3 regions of the Blautia sp. MSK20_18 genome follow, and region 1 is predicted to be linked to each of the others. Evidence: riboswitches for the same ligand, from Rfam matches in the RefSeq annotation. Region 1 holds a riboswitch; each other region holds the start of a gene.
What was found. A riboswitch is a leader RNA that binds a small molecule or an ion and turns the genes downstream of it on or off. The one in region 1 is predicted to bind cobalamin.
Positions count from the first base shown of each region.

Region 2: linked by a shared signal. The riboswitch ahead of LI091_RS08250 (ABC transporter permease) and the one ahead of LI091_RS16715 (cysteine-rich small domain-containing protein) in region 1 are both predicted to bind cobalamin.
Region 3: linked by a shared signal. The riboswitch ahead of LI091_RS09415 (sirohydrochlorin cobaltochelatase) and the one ahead of LI091_RS16715 (cysteine-rich small domain-containing protein) in region 1 are both predicted to bind cobalamin.

Region 1 covers NZ_JAJCGR010000049.1:2,735-10,220, reverse strand. The annotation lists gene LI091_RS16720 (phosphatase) at 344-1,060, shown strand; gene LI091_RS16715 (cysteine-rich small domain-containing protein) at 1,166-1,453, opposite strand; cobalamin riboswitch at 1,721-1,890, opposite strand; gene LI091_RS16710 (C40 family peptidase) at 2,123-3,583, opposite strand; gene LI091_RS16705 (N-acetylmuramoyl-L-alanine amidase family protein) at 3,867-5,357, opposite strand; gene LI091_RS16700 (diaminopimelate dehydrogenase) at 5,642-6,628, opposite strand; gene LI091_RS16695 (J domain-containing protein) at 6,822-7,469, opposite strand; gene LI091_RS16690 (DUF5685 family protein) at 7,463-7,486, opposite strand, start outside.
Region 2 covers NZ_JAJCGR010000011.1:42,701-50,186, forward strand. The annotation lists gene LI091_RS08225 (DUF3786 domain-containing protein) at 1-251, opposite strand, end outside; gene LI091_RS08230 (GntR family transcriptional regulator) at 491-865, shown strand; gene LI091_RS08235 (ABC transporter ATP-binding protein) at 868-1,716, shown strand; gene LI091_RS08240 (ABC-2 transporter permease) at 1,713-2,387, shown strand; gene LI091_RS08245 (MATE family efflux transporter) at 2,543-3,901, shown strand; cobalamin riboswitch at 4,049-4,222, shown strand; gene LI091_RS08250 (ABC transporter permease) at 4,359-5,288, shown strand; gene nikC (nickel transporter permease) at 5,304-6,167, shown strand; gene LI091_RS08260 (ABC transporter ATP-binding protein) at 6,148-6,939, shown strand; gene LI091_RS08265 (oligopeptide/dipeptide ABC transporter ATP-binding protein) at 6,949-7,486, shown strand, end outside.
Region 3 covers NZ_JAJCGR010000014.1:3,340-10,825, reverse strand. The annotation lists gene LI091_RS09425 (DNA internalization-related competence protein ComEC/Rec2) at 1-924, shown strand, start outside; gene LI091_RS09420 (NAD(P)/FAD-dependent oxidoreductase) at 1,014-2,393, shown strand; cobalamin riboswitch at 2,713-2,887, shown strand; gene LI091_RS09415 (sirohydrochlorin cobaltochelatase) at 3,050-4,342, shown strand; gene LI091_RS09410 (hypothetical protein) at 4,464-5,363, shown strand; gene LI091_RS09405 (ABC transporter substrate-binding protein) at 5,360-6,505, shown strand; gene LI091_RS09400 (FecCD family ABC transporter permease) at 6,603-7,486, shown strand, end outside.

The DNA of each region.
Region 1 (7,486 bases):
CTCACAACCGGTTGTTTCTGGTGATCTGTCTGCCTCTACGCTTCCAGAACCGCTCCTGTCCGGCTATGTGCTCATGTAGTTTTATTATACCTTACCCCTACTTCGATGTCAACGAAATCCAACATGTATTTCTAGCTGTTTTTGTGGTTTTTGTCGGTTGCGCCCTGTTGATTTTATTTGTTTTTTGTATTTTTATGTTTTTCTCTATTGACTTTGTTTTTCTGCTCTGCCATACTTGGATTTATATAGGAATTCCTTTGTTTTTCAGAAAAAATTTATGCAAAGCGGACATTCGTATTCCGCTCTGTCACATGTTCTCAAACAGTAAAAGAGGTGTATTTTTATGTATCTTTCTGATATGCATACCCACTCCATCGCCAGTGGTCACGGCACGGAATGTACCATCACCAACATGGCACGCGCAGCTGCCGAGAAAGGTCTCCGGCTTCTCGGGATCACTGATCACGGTCCCGGCACTCTGGCAGCCGGAACTTCCTCCTATTTCCGCAGCCTTACCTATTCTCCCAAAAAACATTTCGGTGTAGAATTACTCTACGGAATTGAACTGAATATCCTTGACCGCAGCGGAACGGTAGATTTAGATCAGGAATTATTATGTAAACTTGATTACGCCATTGCCAGCATGCATGCCTGGAATTACCGCTGCGGTACCAGAGCCGAAAACACAGAAGCTTTTATCAATGTAATGAAAAACCCCTGTGTAAAGATCCTCGGACATAGTGATAACACTCATTACCCGGTTAATTATGATGCGCTTGCAAGGGCTGCCAGGGAAACCGGCACGATCTTTGAGATCAACGAAGCTTCTCTTGCACCTTATGGCTATCGTGGCGACACAAGAGAAAACTGTTTCGAGATCCTTCGATGCTGCCGCAAATATGATCTGCCGCTGCTTCTTTCCAGTGACAGCCATGGCCCGGAGCATATCGGAGATTTTACCTGTGCTGCTGAGTTTGTTCATCAGGCCATGTTTCCGGAACAGCTGATCCTCAACAACCAGATTCCCAGACTCAAGGTTTTTCTCCAAACCAGAGAATGATCTTCTGTATCTTTTCCGACAGATAACAGATATTGTCCCCCAAACAAAACAGGCCAGTTCAAACACAGGAATATACATTTTCCTGTATCTGAACTGGCCTGTTTTTTATTTTTCCCGCTGCTTCCGTACAATTTCCGCAAGCTCGCTATATTTACCTGTAACATATCCGAAATTTTCTCTTCTGTGAGGAAGCTTGCATTCGGTGCAGTCTTTGATCCCGCTTTCCGTAAAGCGGAAATTACCACCACATTTATCTCCCAGTGCATATAAAGGACAATAGCAGAACAGACAATTGAAGTTCTCCGGATCTGCTCCTTTATGGCACGGAAAATACTCACAGTTTTTGTGGCTGAAGTAAGAGTATTCTTTGCCTTCCCAGTATGGTTTCTCCATGGCTCTTTTCTCCTCTCCTGACATAACCACACATAATTTTTTCCTATAAAAAAGAGGTAGCGATGCCACCCCGGGGTAGAAATATAATCCGTTCATGAGTGCGCGGAGGGAACGAATGTATCCGGAGTAGTATCGCCTGCCATTTAATCATGTATAATTCATATGAACAGGCGCATTCCATAAAAAAATGCCTACTCTCGTAAAAAAGTAGACAACGTCCCAGGGGTGCGGAGTCCCTGAAATGGTTGTTACACTTTACACGGAAGTTTAACCTCGCCATAACAAGCAGGTTTCCTGGCTCCGGGATCATGACTCCTCTCTCCTTCTCATACATACGTACAATGGACTATGAGATTCGCTCCTCCGTTACAGTGACCGGATCGCTCAGGTTTCACACCTGATTCCCTTTTCTGTGGACTTCTGATAATCAATATATAACTGTCAGCTATCCTCAGCACTTGCTATGTTCAATATGGAATTATACTGACATTATAATAACATCCCGTTAATTATATGTCAATACTGTTTTCAATATTTATACATTTTTGAGCATATTTTGTTGCTGTTCACTCCGTTCCATGGGTTTTTCAGTATTTTTTCCGACGTTAAAAACAGCCCGACAAACTGCTGTCGGGCTGCTGTATTTTTATTTTCTGTTGTACGTTTTTATTATACAAGACGTCTTACAGATACAATTGTTCTGTATGTAGCATCATTGCTGATCTTGATCCCGTCCTGAGAGTTCGATGCATGAACGATCTGGCCATTACCCATGTAAATAGCCACGTGTCCGCCATAGCAGATCAGATCTCCCGGCTGTGCATCTGCGTAGGATACTTCTGTACCTGCATTCTGCTGCTCATAGGAGGTTCTCGGAAGGCTGACTCCGAAGTTCGCATAGACACTCTGTACAAATCCGGAGCAGTCTGCACCATTGGTAAGGCTTGTTCCACCCCATACGTAAGGATTTCCCACAAACTGTGTAGCATAATTCACAACAGAAGATCCTGAACCGCTACTGTAAGAAGAACTGTCACTGTCTGAAGATGTATCCTCTGCATTAGATGTGTCCTCTGCACTTTCTTCAGATGCGTCTGTGCTGTTATCGTAATCTGCGTCTGCATTATCCTCTGTATTCTCAGTATCCTCGGACGCATCATCATTCTCACCATTGTCTGCATCTTCATCCACATCCTCGGTGTCATCTTCTGCAGTATCCTCATCTGCATTCTCGATCACGTCGCCGTCCTCATCGTACTGTACGTCTTCGCTCTCGTCCGCCTCATCCTGCTGTGCTTCCTGCTCTGCCTGGCGTCTTGCTTCCTCTTCTGCCTCAGCCTGTGCTCTCGCTGCTGCTTCAGCCTCGGCCTGACGTCTTGCCTCTTCCTCTGCTGCAATACGCTCAGCCTCTAATCTCTGAAGCTCTGCAGTCTGCTCTGCAAGAAGGTTGGCATAATCTGTAGCCTGCTGCTGTGCGTAGGCGATCTCATTATCATAATCTGCGGATGTGGCACGCTTCTCATCCAGCTGTGCCTGCAGGTTCTGGGACTCTGCCTCATATTCCTGCTTCATTCCCTCCAGTTCTGCCTTCTCCTGTGTGTACTGTGCCTCCAGGTTTGCCACCTGCTGGATCGTATTGGAATATTTTTCAAGACTCTTACGGTCCTGCTCATAAGTCTTCTGTGTGTACTCTGCTCTTGTAAGAAGGTCAGACAGGTTCTCTGCATTCAGCATCATCTGGAACCATGCATCATCTCCACCCTTCTCATAGAGATACTGGATACGTTTCTTCATTGCCTCATACTGTTTCTGCTTGGCATTTTTGGCCTTCTCAAGGTTGGTCTGTGTAGATGCAATGTCGGCTTCCTTATTGGAGATATCTCCCTCCAGTGTCTGGATCGAAACCATCACGTTTACAAGATTGGCATCAAGAGTTGAAATCTCGCCTTCAATCTGTGACTTCTGTGAGGAAAGCTCATCCAATCTGGAATAAGTCGCATTCAGCTGTTCGTTAGTCGCATCCATCTCCTGCTGAAGTGCTGCCTCATCTTCTCTTGTTGCGCTTACGCTGACTACCTGTGCTCCGCTGATGATGAGCGCCAGTGTCAGACATAATATCCTTTTCTTCATGACTGTTCACCCTCGCAATCTGATTCTAATTTAATACAGCGGATCTGACCATCCGCTTCGTTGGTTTTCTTTGTAATACTTTTGCAATATCTTGTTTCAATCTTTTTATATATTAACACAGTGTTATTTGGATTGCAAGGATTTTCTATTAATTAGTTTAAAACTTTGTAACATTTATTAATGATTTTGACATTAAAAAAGGAGAACCCGGGTTATCTCAGGTTCTCCTCTCACGTTTCTTATTTCTATTTGTTACATACAAATTTCTTTCAGCATATCCTGATCAGAAAAGATCTGCAAGGATCTGATTGGCTGTCTTGTTCAGATATCCGTTGGGATCGGAAAGAGTGCTTCTGTTCCATCTGAAGTATGCACCGTTTCGGATATAGTTACCACTGGATTCATGATAGTCATATTTGCTGGCTCCAGGATACCTAGACATATAAGTTTCTGCCAGCTTGATCGCCTGGCTTCCGTAAGTTCCGCTTGGTGTCGGTGTTCCGGAAATCTGTACGCCGGCATTCGGTGTACAGTGGAGGATCACGACACTCTTATCGGAACACTGTCCGAGAACGATCCAGGTATGTCCGCTGTTGTATCCGATATCCCCAGGATAAAGCTTCCAGTTTGAGCTTGCCAGCTGAGCCTGGGAAACAACGGTACCCATTCCCTTGCCGGAATACAAAGATCCAAGATTTCCGGAAACATCCGTGTACATAGGTCCACCGGATCTGCTCTGCATGATCTGATATACAGACCATCCTACAAAGCCGGAACAGTCAAGGCCCTTCTGTTCTGTAGCTTCACTGAGATCCATATAATATCTGTAATTATAGGAGCTGGAATTGCTGTCATACCACTGTTTCCATTTTGGACTGATGCCCTTTCTGGTCGCATCCGACCAGTTGTGGCCGCCGCCCCATACGTAAAGAGTCTTTCCTACCGGAAGTAATGCATTGGCAAGGAAATTCTTGATAGTCCTGGAGCTTGTCGCTGTAGTAGTGCTTGGGTTGGTATCCAAGACACCATTGCTGCCAAATGTATACTTCTTGCCATCGATCGTCTTCGTTCCCGTAGCCATGACACCGGTTGACGGATCGAAATAATATTTATATCCTTTTTTGGAATTTGTGACCCAACCGGTAGCCATCACGCCGCTCTTGCTGTAAAAATAATAGGTATCGCTGCCGATCTTCTTGAAGCCCTTATACATAGCTCCCGTGTTTGGATCAAAATAACGCTTCTGCTGTTTCTTATTCGTTGCCCAGCCCTTTGCCATAAAGCATTTGCTGGTAAAATATCTGGTCACATTCTTCTTGTCTGTAAGGAATACACTTCTGGCTGCAGCACCACTGCCGCTGTAGAAATAATATTTCTTATTGCTGATCGTGGCCCATTTCGTTGTCATATATCCGCTGGTGGGATTAAAATAGCGGGTATTGTTCTTACTGTCTGTAAGCCAGCCTGTTGCCATATAGCCCTTGGCACCGTTGACATTATAAAAATATCGTTTGCCCTTGGAATCCTTAGCCCAACGCTTCATCTGCACGCCTGTGGATTTATTAAAAAAATATTTCTTCCCGTTCAGTGTAAGCCAGCCTTTTACCTTCTGTCCATTCTGATAATAATAGGACTTTCCTTTTTCTGTTTTAAAGCCGTTTTTGGTCGCAGCCTGTACATCTGTTGCCGTTGTATGTACAGTTGCTCCGGCTGCAAAGAACATCAGAACAAAAAAAAGTCCCCAGAGTTTCCATTTTCTGCTTAATTTTCGCATACATACCTTCCTTTGATAGATAGATCATTGATATTTACTATTTCTTAAGTCCGACTGATCGTAAACGTTACAATTTTGTTACAATTTTACGTCCATATTATATAACATTCTTTACGGTCCGTCAACTCTTTCCTTTTCTTTCAGAAAAATCGTCATCCAGGTATTACCAATGTTGATTTTATGCAGAAAAAAGCCCCGAAACATCAGAAATATTCACTGATGCTCCGGGGATATGATCTTTTATGCAGTTTTGCTCCTGTCTGTTACAGATCTGTTACAGATCCTTACAGGAATTTTTTGCGAAGCTCTGCTCCGTCAAGGGCACTTAAATATGCAGGTGCAACATCAAATACAGTCTTGCAGCCCTTCTGTCCTTCCTGGTTCATGCGGTATGCAGCTCTTGCATAGGCAACGATCACAGAAGATGTAAACTCAGGATTGGAATCCAGCTTCAGGCTGTACTCGATCACATGGCTGTTCTCATTGTTCCAGCCTGTTTTTCCGCTGCGGATCACAAAACCGCCGTGCGGGATACCGCTGTGGTCACGGTCCAGCTCTTCCTGGGAAATGAAATGTACCGTTGTATCATACTCGTCAAAGTAGTTCGGCATGGTCTTGATCTCTTCCTCGATGCGTGCAAGATCAGCACCTTCCTCAGCAACTACGAAGCACTCTCTTGTATGTTTCTGGCGTGTGGTAAGCTCCGGATTTTCTCCATTTCTTACTGCCTCAAGTGCAGCTTCTACCGGAATGGTGTACTGCTTTGCATCCTTTACGCCTTTGATGCGGCGGACTGCATCAGAATGTCCCTGGCTGACACCCTTGCCCCAGAATGTGTAGTCGTTTCCATTTGTAAGGATCGCATTTGCATACATACGGTTCAGAGAAAACATTCCTGGATCCCAGCCTACGGAAATGATTCCTACATGTCCACTCTCTGCTGCTGCCTTGTCAACATTTGCAAAATGCTCCGGGATTTTCTTATGTGTATCAAAGCTGTCCACAACATTGAAATATTTTACATACTCCGGTGTCTGAACAGGAAGATCTGTAGCACTTCCTCCACAGATGATCAGGACATCGATCTCATCCTTCAGCTTCTCCGCATCTTTTACAGAATAAACCTTTGCGGTCTCTGTAAGGATCTTTACAGTCTCTGGATCACGTCTGGTAAATACTGCAACCAGCTCTGTATCCGGATTATGCTTGATGGCGCACTCCACGCCGCGTCCCAGGTTTCCGTAACCTAAAATACCAATTCTTATACTCATAACGATTTCCTCCTCTTTTTCTCTGCAGTATGACATTTTCCGGACAGCATTGTGAATTTCTGTCAGAAAAATCCCTCTGCGATCTATATCGCAAAACGGATCTGCAGGATCCGCCTTACAAACATATGGATATGCTGCCTCAGGATATTCCGATTCTCAATTCCGGGATATCGATGACCGCTTTGTTCCTGCATCAGCAGCAGAAAAAGCCGCCCGGCCAGCACATGAAACAGGCCATGGTCCTGCAGCAGGCATCACACATATCTCCTCCTGCGGTCGGCATTCCCCCAAAGGGATCCTGCCGCTGCTGATACCAGCCGCCACCGCCTTCCATTCTCTGGAGCAGCATACGGTACTGCATATTATCCGGTTCCTGACGGACTGCTTCACGGATCTGATCCAGAGCTGTTACATTATTTCCCATTCCCATATTTGCCATAGCAGCCAGGTAATACCATTCCCCATTTTTCTGACCAAGAGAATCCAGTACATTCATAGCTTCCTGAAAATGACCGCTCTGCACATAATTGGCGGCCGCCCTTCTGCGCATACTTTCCTCATCCTGATAGGCACTGGAACCGGCATTTCCGTAATTTCCAAAACCACCGTAATTTCCGTAGCCGCCATAGCCATTCTGGGAACTACTTCCGTACTCACGCTCTTTCATGATCTGCTCGTAAGCCTGCTGCACTTCTTTGAATTTTTCTTCGGCCTGATCCTTATTCGGATTATTGATATTGGCATCCGGGTGATACTTTCGGCTCAGCTTCCGGTATGCCTTTTTTATTTCATCATCAGATGCGTTTCTGGGAACTCCCAGCACGCTGTATGGATCTAACATTTTTTCTCTTTCTCCCG
Region 2 (7,486 bases), on a different contig from region 1:
CATAAAACATCATAAATAGTCATTGCTTCATTATGATTGGCTTCATGAACTGTTTCAAAATCATTATCTGACCACTGAACACTTCCCGTTTTTCGGTTAATACGATAGGTACGGTTAATAAAAGTAATATATAACCAGTCAGAATTGTAATCTAATGAATATTTATGTATCATTGTAGCCTGATCATATTGCAGGAAAACATGTGCCATTGAAATTTTTGTTTTATCATAATTATTGATAGCTTTCGTCATATATTTCTCCAAGAATATTTTGGTTGTAGTTATTTACAAAATAGACTAATCGGTCTATAAAGCCAATACATTTTGCGTAACAAATAAAAATTAATGATCATGAAAAGTAAATGACTAAGACTTCCCATACCTTCTAATGGCAGATGACAGAATCCCGGCAGTCAACTACTGCAAAACAGTATATAACAGTTGACAACAGTATTACGCTGTTATATACTGTTTGCAACAGGAGGGAACATATGAAGATTATAATCAATAATACATCGATGGTACCAATTTATGAACAGATCATGGAGCAGATCAAGGCGCAGATCATCTCCGGAGAGTTAAAAGAAAATGATATATTGCCGTCCGTGAGAACAATGGCAAAGGAATTGAAGATCAGTGCACTTACTGTGAAGAAAGCATATGACAATCTGGAAGCAGAGGGCATGACAGTCACAGTTCATGGGAAAGGAACGTATGTAGCGGCTTCGAATACACAGCTGATGGAAGAAGAGCGCAGGAAAGAGGTTGAGGCGGATCTGGAAGCAGCAATTCAGAAGGGAAGGCGCTGCGGAATGAAAGAGGAAGAGATCCGTTCGTTGTTTGAACTCATCATGGAGGATGAATGATTATGTTGGAGATCAAAGGAGTAAAGAAAAGCTACGGTGAATTTCAGTTAGACTGTTCGTTAAATGTAGAAAAAGGAAGAATCACCGGTCTGGTTGGAGAGAACGGAGCCGGTAAGAGTACTTTGTTCAAGGCAGTGCTCGGACTCATTTCTTATGATGCCGGTGAGATAAAGATCCTGGGAAAAATACCGGAAGAGTTAAGTGAAAAAGAGAAAGAAGAGCTGGGAGTTGTCCTGGCAGAAACCGGATTCAGTGGATACTTGAAAGGGAAAGATGTTGAGGCAGTCCTTGCCAAATTGTATCCAAAGTTTGAAGCAGAAAAATTTCATCAGATGTGTGAAGAATATCAGATTCCGTTGGATAAATTTATAAAAGAGTACTCAACAGGAATGAAAGCAAAGCTGAATCTGATCATTGCATTGACACATCAGGCAGAATTCCTGATGCTGGATGAGCCGACAGCAGGGCTTGATGTCGGAGCGAGGGAAAGGATGCTGGATATTTTAAGAGAGTATATGGAAGAAGAACCGGAGAGAAGTATCCTGATCAGTTCACATATTTCTTCGGACTTAGAACATCTGTGTGATGACATTTATGTGATACATAAAGGAAAGATTGTACTTCATGAAGCGATGGATACGATTCTTGAAAAATATGCAGTGTTGAAGGTCAGTGAGGAACAATATCAGGCAGTGGATAAAAGGTATCTTTTGAAAGAGAAAAAAGAGTTTTTTGGAGTTGCCTGTCTGACGAACGAGAAGCAGTATTATATAGAAAATTATCCGGAAATCGTAGTAGAGAGCGGATCACTCGATCAGGTGATCCTGATGTTGACAGGGGGCGAAAGATGATGAAAGGAATCAGAGGGCTTTTGGAAAAGGATTTTCGATTGTTTTTTCGACAGGGTGGTAATCTTTTTTTGGTGTTAGTGTTTGTAGCATTGTTTTTTATACTTACAGGAAAAACGGCAGCTGCTTTCATTGCAATGTATATCCCATCTGTTCTGGCGATATATTCAGGTAATACGATCAGTTATGATGAAAATGGCCATGGTTACACATATTTATTTTCTTTACCCGTAAATAAAAAAATATATGTCAGAGAAAAATATATTTTTTCCTTTATCATGACAGCATGTGGATGGTGCATTGGAATGATCTGTGCAGGAATTATGGTACTCATAAATCCTGAAGAGGTGTTTGATCTGGAAATGCTGGCAATGGAGTTGATCACATTTTTTGTGTTTCAGGCAATTGCGGGAATTATGATCGCGATCAGGATAAGGTTCGAAGGAGAGAAAGGGCGAATTGTGCTGCCAATCGCAATTTTAATTATTTTTGCGATTTGTTATACAATTAGATCTTTTGTGAAGACTAACTTGGGATTAAAAGAAAGTATTCTGCATATGATAGGGGGAATAGGGGATTTTGAAATCGGGATTGCCCTTATTGTGCTAAGTCTGCTTATATGGTTTGCTTCGTATAAGTATAGTATGAGCGCCATGAAGAAGAAAGAGTTTTAATATAGGCGTGGCAAAAATGATCCATTAAAAATAATGATCATAAAGATGTAATAGCTACCAAAAATATGAGAAAAACTTTGTGAAAAAATAGTCTTGTGTTTCGTAAGAGTCCCTTGTAAAATAACGGACAAGGATGAAAAGAAAAGGAGATTCTTATGGGAACTAATGAAAAAGATATGACTGCCGGATCTCCCGGAAAACTGATCATAACTTTTGCCATACCAATGATGCTTGGAAATATTTTTCAGCAGTTTTATACAATGGCAGACACCATGATTGTCGGACAAGTGGTAGGAGTTAAAGCACTGGCGGCAGTAGGTGCCGGAGATTGGCTGGTATGGCTGGTGTTGGGGATCATGACAGGTATCACACAGGGTTTTTCTATTCTTGTATCTCAGTATTATGGAGCAAGGGAAAAGGAAAATCTGAAATGTGCAGTAGCGAAAAGCTATATCATGACAGCATTACTGTCTGTGGTCGTACTCGCAGTAAGTGAAGGTACAGTTTATCATGTTCTTTTATTTTTACAGACACCGGATAATGTCATTAATCTGACAATGCTATATTTGCGGCTGATCTTTGCGGGAATCCCGATCATAGCTGCTTATAATATATTTGCAGCGATCCTTCGGGCACTTGGAAACAGCAGATCTCCGTTGATCGCAATGACAGTGGCAGCAGTGATCAATGTGGGACTGGATCTGTTATTTGTGGCGGTTTTTGGCTGGGGTATTGCCGGAGCAGCAGTGGCAACCGTTATCGCACAGGGATTTTCAGCCTTGTACTGTTTGATCGTATTACGTAAAATCCCGGATATCCGCCTGGAAAAGAAGGACTTTTACAGGCAGCCCTCTATGAGCCTGCGGCTTTTGGAACTGGCGGTTCCTCTTGCGATACAGAATGTGATCATCTCCGTGGGAGGACTTGTGGTACAGTATGTGATCAATGGATTTGGTTTTCTGTTTGTGGCGGGATTTACGGCATCGAACAAGCTGTATGGGGTTTTGGAGATGGCTGCCGTTTCATATGGATATGCTATTACAACCTATGTGGGCCAGAATCTTGGTGCAAAAAAATACCAGAGGATTCGAAAAGGCGTGCGCAGCGGCACTTATATGGCAGTGCTCACTTCGGCTTTCATTTCCGGCATGATGGTACTGTTTGGACGTAATGTACTGTCCCTGTTTGTATCCGGTGAACCGGATCAGACCCGACAGGTATTGGATATAGCATATAAGTATTTGTTTATTATGGCTGTCTTTTTGTGGGTGCTGTATCTGCTGTATGTGTATCGTTCCGCTATCCAGGGCCTGGGTAATACTTTGATTCCGCTTGCCAGCGGCATTGCAGAATTTATAATGCGTGTCAGTGTTGCGCTGCTGCTGCCAAAACTGATCGGTGAAGATGGAATATACTATGCAGAGATCTGTGCATGGAGCAGCGCAGCTGTTTTATTATTCGTAAGTTATATGATCATTATACGGAAATATAAAGAAGTCACCGTTCATACATAATGTTATTTACTTAAGAGATTTATAATAATACAGGCAGAAAATATCCGGGTTTCACTATGAAATGTTCAGATATTTTATATTTGACAAAAAACTATTTATATAAAAAGAAAAGTATGATATTATAATATTTATTCATTGCAACTATGAAAATTGAATAGTCAGAAGGGTGTACAAAGTACTTAATAAGGAATCTGGTGAAATGCCAGAACAGCCACCGCTACTGTGACAGGGACGAAAACCAAAATATCACTGGAGAGATCCGGGAAGATGGTAAGTAGGAAGAACTGGAGTCAGGAGACTTGCCTTTTTGACAGAAGAATTCTGATTCGGATGGGATACAGAAGGAATAAGCTCTGCCTGAGGTAGAGGTTTGTTTTTTGTGCTGATATGATGCTGGATCATATCAGCTTTTTTTATTTTAACCGAATAAACAGATGAAAAATGAGGAGAAATGAAAATGGGAAAAGTAATTGCAAAGCGTTTTATATTTATGATTCCGGTAGTGCTGGCGGTTACATTTATTATTTTTATGCTGAGTTTTATATCGGCAGGTGATGCGGCCAGAGTGCTGGCGGAGAAAAAATATGAGCATCCGTCACCGGAGCAGGTAGAAGAAGTACGGCATGAGGAAGGACTGGATCAGCCGGTGCTGGTACAATACGGGAAATGGCTGGATCAGGCACTTCATGGCGATTTTGGAAAATCATATTCTACCAGAAAACCGGCTTTTGAGGAATTAAAAAGATATTTTCCACAGACATTTAAACTGGCAGTTACTTCGTTTTTATTGTTGATGATCGTGTCAGTCCCTCTTGGAATTTTGTCGGCAATTTATGAAAACAGAGTTCTGGATAAAGTCATTCGCATTTTGTCGTCCCTCAGTGTATCTATGCCGTCTTTCTGGATCGGTCTGATGCTGCTCTATATATTTGGAGTAAAGCTAAAAGTGATTTCCGTGATCGGAGGAGATGCCGGAGGCATCCCGATTCTTGCGGCATTTGCCATGGATATCAGTTTCTTTGGAATTATGACGAGATTGATCCGTACCAATATGATACAGGTGCTGAAGCAGGATTACATACGTGCCAGCAGAGCTAAGGGATTGTCATCTGTAAATGTAATTTTGCGTCATGGTCTGAAAAATATCCTGATTCCTGTGCTGACACGTCTGGTATCAATTGTGATCGGTTTTTTCTGTGGCTCAGCTGTGATAGAAAGTATTTTTTCAATTCAGGGAATCGGAAATCTGGCATTGAAATCCGTGATCTCAAAAGACACTCCGGTGCTGCAATGTTTTATCTTTATTCTGGCTGTTGGCATTGTAGTATTAAATTTTCTTGTGGATATCGCCTATTCTGCGATTGACCGGCGAATCCAGTTAAAGTAAAGGAGAGATCATAGAATGGGAAGCAGAAAAAAGCAGAAAACAGAAAAAAGCATGATCCAGAATCTGTACTGGAAACAGGTATTCCGGTCACCGAAAACAAAAATAGGATTGATGGTGGTCATAATTTTTGCATTGGCAGCTATTTTTGCACCTGTACTGGCGCCGCATGATCCACTGCTTGTGGATGTTTCGATAAAATTAAAGAATCCGTCGGCGGCATATCCTTTAGGTACTGATCAGCTGGGACGATGTATTTTATCAAGACTTCTCTGGGGCAGCCGGTATTCACTGAGCTATAGCTTTACGGTGCTTCTGATTACTGTATGTGTCGGGGTGCCGATCGGACTGTTTGCCGGATATGTAGGTGGAAAAATCGATTCCATAATTATGAGGATCATTGATGTATTTATGGCTATGCCGGTCTTTATTGTGGCACTTGCCATTGCAGGAACCGTAGGAGCCAGCGGCGCTCATCTGATTCTGTCCTTATCGGTCGTATCCTGGGCAGAATATGCAAGGCTTGCCCGAGCATTGACACTTCAGGAAAAAAATAAAAATTATATGACCGCACTAAAAGCCGGCGGCTGCGGCCACGCAAGGATCATATTTAGGCATGTATTGAGAAATATCCTGCCATCTGTGATCGCACTGGCAACAATGGAAATCGGTTCGATCATTCTGTCAATTGCCGGTTTTTCCTTTATCGGCCTTGGTGTGCAGGCACCGACACCGGAATGGGGGATCATGCTCAGTGACAGTAGAAGTTATATCCAGACTTATCCAAGACTGATGTTTTATCCGGGCATACTGATCATGATCATTGTTCTGGCATTTAATTATCTGGGGGAGGGAATACAGAATGGAACAGCCCAAAAATGATGTCCTAAGGGTAAAAAGACTACATGTGGAGTTTCAGACATCTCACGGAATGGTTCATGCAGTAAAAGATGTCAGCCTGGAAGTAAAACGCGGAAGGATCCATGCTCTGGTGGGAGAAAGTGGAAGCGGCAAGTCAGTTACCTCTCTGACGATCATGAATCTGCTTGCAGGAAATGGAAAGGTGATATCCGGAGATGTGACACTGAACGAAAAGAGTCTTCTGAAGTTATCAGGAAAAGAAAAACGACAGTTATACGGAGACAGGATCGGAATGATCTTTCAGGATCCGACTGCTGCTCTTGATCCGCTTTTTACAGTTGAACAACTGCTTCTGGAAGGACTGAGAAAACATCGCAAAATGAGCAAAAAACAGGCAAGGGAAGTAGCGTTGGAAAGTCTGCGGATGATGAATCTGCGTGATCCGGAAGAACTGATGAAGAAAAAACCTTACGAATTGTCTGGTGGTATGTGCCAACGTGTTATGATCGCCATTGCCATGTCCATGAAACCGGATTATCTGATCGCAGATGAGCCGACGACAGCCTTGGATGTAACCGTACAGAAGCAGATCCTGGAAGAAATCTATCAGCTATCCAGGAAAGAAAATCTGGGCGTGTTATTTATTACGCATGATCTGGGTGTGGTGGCAGAGATCGCAGATGATGTTTCGATCATGAAAGACGGCGAAATAGTGGAAAACGGAACGGTTGAAGAGATCTTTTATCATCCGCAGCATTCATATACAAAAAAACTGTTGGATGCAGTTTTATAGGGGAAAAGTATGAGTACGTTACTAAAGACAGAACATTTAAAAAAATATTATGGCAAGAAAAAAATTGTGAAGGCAGTGGATGATGTAAGTCTGGAAATCCATGCAGGATCATCCATGGCCCTGATCGGTGAAAGTGGAAGTGGTAAAACTACATTCGGAAAGCTGATCGCCGGCCTGGAGAAACCTACAGATGGAAAATTCTGGTTTCAGGGACAGGAAATGCAGGATTTGTCTGAAAAGCAGTTTCGTCCATATCGCAAGAATCTTCAGATGGTCTTTCAAAGCAGCAGCGGGGTATTTGATCCCGGTTATACCATTGGAGAAAATATTCTGGAAATTTTGAAATTACATGAAAAACTGCAAGAGGGTGAGTATGAAGAGCGAGTAAAGGAGGCTTTGATCCAGACGGGGCTTGATCCGGATATCCGCAACCGTTATGTTGGACAGATTTCAGGAGGTCAGTGTCAGAGAGCTAATATTGCGAGAGCATTGGTATTAAGACCGGAACTTGTGATCTGTGATGAACCGGTATCCAGTCTGGATTATT
Region 3 (7,486 bases), on a different contig from region 1:
GAGGAAACGGAGCTAGCAGAGGAGCGGGCGGAAGCAGGTTGTTGGAAGCTATATGCTATCCGGATAACAGCCGGTATTTTTCTGGCAGTCGGAATCCTGATACTGGAATATCATCCAACAGGAAGTCTGAAGGTGATCTGCCTGGATGTAGGACAGGGGGACGGTATCCTTGTGGAGACCCCGGAAGATCACCATTTTCTGATCGACGGAGGAAGCAGCAGCCAGTCGGAGCTTGGAAGATACTGCCTTTTGCCGGCATTGAAAAGTCAGGGGATTTCCTGGCTGGATGGGATTTTTATTTCCCATACAGATCAGGATCACATCAACGGTGTGAAGGAGCTTCTGGAATATATGGGAAAAGGTCTTACAACCATCCGGGCCGGATATCTGATACTGCCTGCCTGGGCGGAAAGACCAGATGCGTGGAGGGAGCTTGCAGAGGCAGCAAAAACAGCCGGAGTTAAGGTCATGACAGCAGGAAAAGGGGATGAGCTGCCTTGCGGAAAAGTATCTTTTTCTGTTCTGTGGCCGGAGAAAAATGCCACAGGAAAAGATGTGAATGAGGAAGCTATGGTGATGGAGTTGTCTTTTGGAGATTTTCAGATGCTTTTTACCGGAGATATCGGTGCAGATACGGAGAAAAAGCTTCTGGCAGCCGGGGGGCTTGAGGATGTTGACTGTCTGAAGGTGGGACATCACGGTTCCCGTTATTCTACCACAGAAGCATTTCTTGAGAAAATAAAGCCGGAAGTGGCGATCATTTCCTGTTCGCTCACTAACACCTACGGACATCCGTCACCGGAAACCGTAGAGCGGCTTAAAGCGGCCGGAAGTCAGGTGGAATACACCATGAAAAACGGTGCTATTACCGTGGAAACAGATGGAAAAAAGCTTAAGATCGGAAGGTTCCGAAAAAAACGGTGACTTTTGAACACGTTTGTTGTAAAATAGACAGGGTTTGTGCAAAAACAAAATACTGAAAATGTGCAATACAAGATAAGGAGTTTTTATTTATGAAATATGATGTACTGATCGTAGGAGCAGGTCCCGGTGGAATCTTTGCGGCCTATGAACTGATGAATAATGATCCGGAGAAAAAGATCGCGGTTTTTGAAGCCGGTCATCCTCTGGAAAAAAGAAAATGTCCCATCGACGGAAAGAAAGTAAAATCCTGTATCCACTGCAAAACCTGTGCGATCATGAAGGGCTTTGGCGGTGCAGGCGCTTTCTCTGATGGAAAATATAATATCACCAATCAGTTTGGCGGAACTCTGTACCAGCATATCGGCAAGGATACAGCCACAGAGCTGATGGAATATGTAGATAAACTGAACCTGATGCATGGCGGTGAGGGAACCAAACTTTATTCTACCACAAACAGCGAGATCCGTAAGCTCTGCCTTCAGAACGGCCTGCATCTTTTGGATGCATCAGTCCGTCATCTGGGAACAGATATCAACTATGTGGTGCTTCAGAACCTCTATGAAAAAATGAAAGACCATGTGGACTTCTATTTTGACGCATCTGTTGACAAAGTAGAAAAAACTGAAGACGGTTATGCAGTTTTTGTAGGAGATGAGCGTTACGAGGGAACTTACTGTATCATCTCCGCAGGACGAAGCGGAAGTAAATGGATGGAGACGGTATGTACAGAGCTTAAGATCCCGACTCTTTCCAACCGTGTGGACATCGGAGTCCGTGTGGAGCTTCCGGCAGAGGTTTTCAGCCGTCTGACAGATGAGCTTTATGAGAGCAAGATCGTTTACAGAACTGAGAAGTTTGAGGATATGGTCCGTACCTTCTGCATGAACCCGCGAGGTGTTGTCGTGAATGAAAATACCAACGGTATCATCACAGTAAACGGTCACAGCTACGAAGATCCGGCAAAGCATACCAACAATACAAACTTTGCCCTTCTGGTATCCAAGCATTTCTCAGAGCCGTTCCATGACAGCAACGGATACGGTGAGAGCATTGCAAGACTTTCCAATATGCTTGGCGGTGGTGTTATGGTACAGCGGTTTGGAGATCTGATCCGCGGAAGACGAAGCACAAAAGCCCGTATTGAGGAAAGTTTCGTAACACCTACACTTTCTGCGACACCGGGAGATTTAAGCCTTGTTATGCCGAAACGTATCCTGGATGGCATCATCGAGATGATCTATGCCCTGGACAAGATCGCACCGGGAACCGCAGATGATGATACTTTGCTTTATGGCGTTGAGGTTAAATTCTACAACATGGAGGTCGAGATCGACGAAAATCTGGAAACCTGCCACAAGGGTCTCTTTGTTATCGGAGACTGTAGCGGCGTGACCCATTCTCTGTCCCATGCATCTGCCAGCGGAGTCTACGTAGCCAGATACCTGGAGCAGGAGTATTTTAACAGATAAACTGCAAAGCAGTTTATCTGTTATGAGCAAGTAGCAAAGCGGATTGCGAATATCTGATGTAAGACAGTCCTTTTCTGATATCAGGGTGATGACAGAAAGGGGCTGTTTTTTATGCAGGATATGCATGAATATTGGAGAAAGTATTCTGATAATAACTGACAGATACAGGGAGAAAACCGGTTACTGTTCACTGGTAATATTTCGCGAGGTGTTTTTTGTGAGCGAAGATCACAGAAAACCGTGAATCGTCTGACATCAATCTTGACAAATTTATGAGTTTGTGGTAAAAGTTAGATAACCAGGTAAAAGAAAATATGTGCAAATGTTATAATGATAAGGTTGCATCCAATCGGATGTGCAAAAGAGAATCCGGTGAGAATCCGGAACGATACCGTCACTGTGAAAGGGGAGCTGCTTTTATAACCACTGGGAGACCGGGAAGGGAAAGCAGCGTGGAACCAAGTCAGGAGAACTGCCTTATTGTGAGATTCAGGGATTCGCGGTTTACGAATCGGTATTCTCCATAACAATACAGAACTTCTTTTTATGTATTTGTATTGCGCAGAGAATCATGTGTGAGCAGGCGGCCGCAGAGAGCTGCTGCTTTTTTGTACATATCAGTATTCTGGAAATACATGAAAAGAGGACAATGAGAAATGAAAAGAAAAACAATGTTAGCTCTGATGCTCGCAGTTTCCATGACATGCTCTATGGGTGCGGCTACAACAGCAATGGCAGCAGAGGATTCTGCTACAGAAGAGAACGCTGAGGCAGCTGATACCACAGAGGCTTCTGATGCAGATCAGGAAGCAGCAGATAATGTAGCAGCTCTGATCGACAAGATCTATGTACAGGAAAGAAACGACACAACAGATGAGGACTGCAAGGCAGCCAAAGAAGCATGGGATGCTCTGACAGATGCTCAGAAAGAACTGGTAGAGGGTGAGAATGCAGATCCGGATTATTTCGGACGTGACACAGGAGATGCTTCCAAGGACGATCCGCGTAACCAGGATGAGATCGGTGAGAATGAACTTCTTGTTGTAAGCTTTGGTACTTCCTTCAATGACAGCCGTGCAGAGGATGTCAAGGGAATCGAGGATGCTCTTGCAGAAGCTTATCCGGACTGGTCTGTAAGAAGAGCATTTACAGCACAGATCATCATCAACCATGTAGAGGCAAGAGATGATGAAGTGATCGATAACATGCAGCAGGCTCTTGACCGTGCAGTAGAGAATGGTGTTAAGAATCTGGTTGTACAGCCTACCCATCTGATGCATGGTGCTGAGTACGATGAGATGACAGAAGCGATCAATGGCTATAAAGATAAATTCGAGTCTGTAGCTATCGCAGAGCCAATGCTCGGTGAGGTTGGAGACGATGCAACTGTGATCAATGATGACAAGAAAGCCGTTGCTCAGGCAATCACAGATACGGCTTGCAAAGAGGCCGGATTTGACAGCATGGATGCAGCAGCTGAGGCTGGCACAGCATTCGTATTCATGGGACATGGAACATCTCATACAGCTAACGTTACATACGATCAGATGCAGACACAGATGGAAAACCTTGGATTGAAGAACGCATTCATCGGTACTGTAGAGGGTAAGCCGGAAGATACAGCCTGCGACAAGGTTATCGAGAAGGTAAAAGAAGCAGGATACAAGAACGTTGTTCTTCGTCCGCTGATGGTTGTTGCCGGAGACCATGCAAATAACGATATGGCCGGTGATGAGGAGGATTCCTGGAAGAGCCAGTTTGTAGCATCCGGAAACTTCGATAAGGTTGACTGCCAGATCGAGGGTCTTGGAAGAATCGAAGCAGTTGAGAAGCTTTATGTAGAGCATACAAAGGCAGCCATCGATTCTCTGGGAAGCACTGAGGAGTCCGCAGATTCTGATGCAGCAGCAGATACAGAGGCTGATTCTGCTGAGGAGTCCGCAGAATAATAAATATAAAAATATCTGAGTGAGTTCAGATACCTATAAGAAATCAATGTAACTGCCCGGAAAGATCAGGAAGACTGTTTTCCGGGCAGATTGCTGTATCTATGGAAGGGAGAAGATTATCATGAAAAAACGCTATGTAAACTTAATTCTTGCAATGGCAAGTGCATCAGTCCTGGTGCTGGGCTCTGTGCCTGCGATGGCAAAAACAGATGAAACAAAAACAGAGTCCGGTGAGGAAGCAGAAGCTTCCGAAGAAAAGGATACAGATGCAGCCAAAGCAGATACCCTGGAAGATGGCGTTTATACAGCAGAGTTTGGTACAGACAGCAGCATGTTTCATGTAAATGAGGCCAATGACAAAAAAGGAGAGCTCACGGTCAAAGATGGTAAAATGACCATCCACGTAAGTCTGGTTTCCAAGAAGATCGTTAACCTGTTTGCGGGAACTGCCGAGGATGCCCAGAAGGACGGAGCAGAGATCATTGAGCCGACCACAGATACAGTGAAGTACAGCGATGGTTATACAGAGGAGGTTTACGGATTTGATATCCCGGTACCGGCCATTGGTGAGGAATTTAACGTGGCGATCCTGGGAGAAAAAGGCAAATGGTACGACCATAAAGTCAGCGTAAAGAATCCTGTAAAAACCTCTGACGACAAAAAATCCGAAGGGAAAAAACCGGAAGAGCTGAAGCTGGAGGACGGAACCTATGAGACGGATGTAACCCTTACAGGCGGAACAGGAAGAGCATCTGTAGAATCTCCAGCTAAAGTAGAGATCAAGGACAAAGAAGCTACGGCAACCATTATCTGGAGCAGTCCGAATTATGATTACATGATCGTGGACGGCGAAAAATATGAGCCGGTGAACAAAGACGGAAACTCCACATTTGAGATCCCGGTCACAGTCTTTGACGCAGAAATGGAAGTGACTGCAGATACTGTAGCCATGAGTACTCCTCACGAGATTGAGTATACCCTGAATTTTGATTCTTCGAGCATGAAAAAGGAAGAAAAATGAAAAAAATAATTTCATACATATTTCTGACGCTGACCCTGATCCTGGGGTGTGCTTTTGCAGTGCAGGCAGCAGAGACAGAACATAAGCCTGCGGATATTCCAGGCCTTACCTTTGACCACAGTATGGATCTTTCCTACGCAAAGGAATTTAATGTGGATTACTACAACGATGGCTATGCGCTGCTCACCATTGATCAGGAAGGACAGTTTCTTGTAGTTCCCGAAGGCAAGAAAGCACCGGAGGGGCTGGATCCTGACATTGCGGTTCTGCAGCAGCCCATAAACAATATCTATCTGGTAGCAACCTCGGCCATGGATCTTTTCCGCGCTATCGACGGGATTGACAGCATCAAGCTTTCCGGAACCAAGGAAGACGGATGGTATATCCAGGAAGCAAAGGACGCCATGGAACAGAAAAAGATGATCTATGCCGGCAAGTACAGTGCTCCGGATTACGAGCTGATCCTGAACGAGGGCTGTGACCTTGCCATTGAATCTACCATGATCCATCACAATCCGGAGGTACAGGAGAAACTGGAGCAGTTCGGGATTCCTGTAATGGTAGAGCGTTCCAGCTATGAGAGTCACCCTCTTGGAAGGACCGAATGGATGAAGCTTTACGCAGTTCTTCTGGGAAAAGAAGATGTGGCAGAAAAGGTTTTCAAAGAGCAGACGGACAAGCTGGATAAGGTTCTCACAGCAGATAAAACAGATAAGACCGTGGCGTTCTTTTATATCAACTCCGTAGGTGCGGTAAATATAAGAAAAAGCGGCGACTATGTTTCAGAAATGATCTCTCTCGCAGGAGGAAATTATGTTCCGGAGGATACGGGAGTAAATGACAATGCTCTTTCCACCATGAATATGCAGATGGAAGAGTTTTATGCCAAGGCGAAGGATGCAGACTATATCATCTATAACAGTACGATTGACGGGGAACTTAAGACCATTGATGAGCTTCTTTCCAAAAGTAAGCTTCTTGCAGATTTCAAGGCAGTGAAGAACGGAAATGTCTGGTGCACAGGCAAAAATCTCTTCCAGGAAACTACCGGACTTGGAACCATGATCGAGGATATCCACACCATGCTGACTACAGACGATGATTCTCTGGATGAGCTGACCTATATGCATAAACTGAAATAAATTCCAGTGTTCGCTTTAACTCCTTTGTCGGTTTCCACCTGTGAGCAGGAAACGAAAGGACAGGATAACAAAACAGAAGAGGAGTGTACCAGAAAAAATGAATGACAGAAAACGCGCAGTCCGATACGGGATCTCTTTTGTGATCCTTGCGGTACTTTTAATCTTTTTATTTATATGGAATGTAAATTCCGGAAGTATCCACCTCTCTGTGAAGGAGATCCTGAATATCATATTCCGGCATCAGGGAGATGAAACTTCTTATAATATCGTCTGGGAGATCCGTCTTCCCAGGATACTGGCAGTTATCATCCTTGGCGGAGCACTTTCTGTTTCCGGATTTTTGCTGCAGACCTTTTTTAACAATCCTATCGCGGGACCCTTTGTACTGGGAATCTCTTCCGGTGCCAAGCTGATCGTGGCGCTTCTGATGATCTTTTTTTTAAGCAGATCGGTGTCCATCGGTTCCGGTGCCATGATCCTGGCTGCTTTTGCAGGCTCAATGATTTCCATGGGCTTTGTGCTCCTTGTGGCAAAAAAAGTCCACAACATGTCCATGCTGGTCATCAGTGGTGTTATGATCGGCTATATCTGTTCGGCCATCACAGACTTTGTGGTGACCTTTGCAGATGATTCCAACATAGTCAATCTTCACAACTGGTCACTGGGAAGCTTTTCCGGTATGACCTGGGGGAATGTGCAGACTATGGCTGCTGTGGTACTTCTTACCATGGTGATCGTATTTTTTATGTCAAAACCGATCAGCGCCTATCAGCTGGGGGAGACTTACGCGCAGAATATGGGAGTTAATATCAAGGCTTTCCGGATACTTCTGATCCTGCTTTCCAGTATTCTTTCTGCCTGTGTGACCGCTTTTGCAGGGCCGATCTCCTTCGTGGGGATCGCTGTGCCTCATATTGCAAAAAGTCTCCTGAAGACTGCAAAACCCCTGCTTGTGATCCCGGCCTGTTTTCTGGGCGGTGC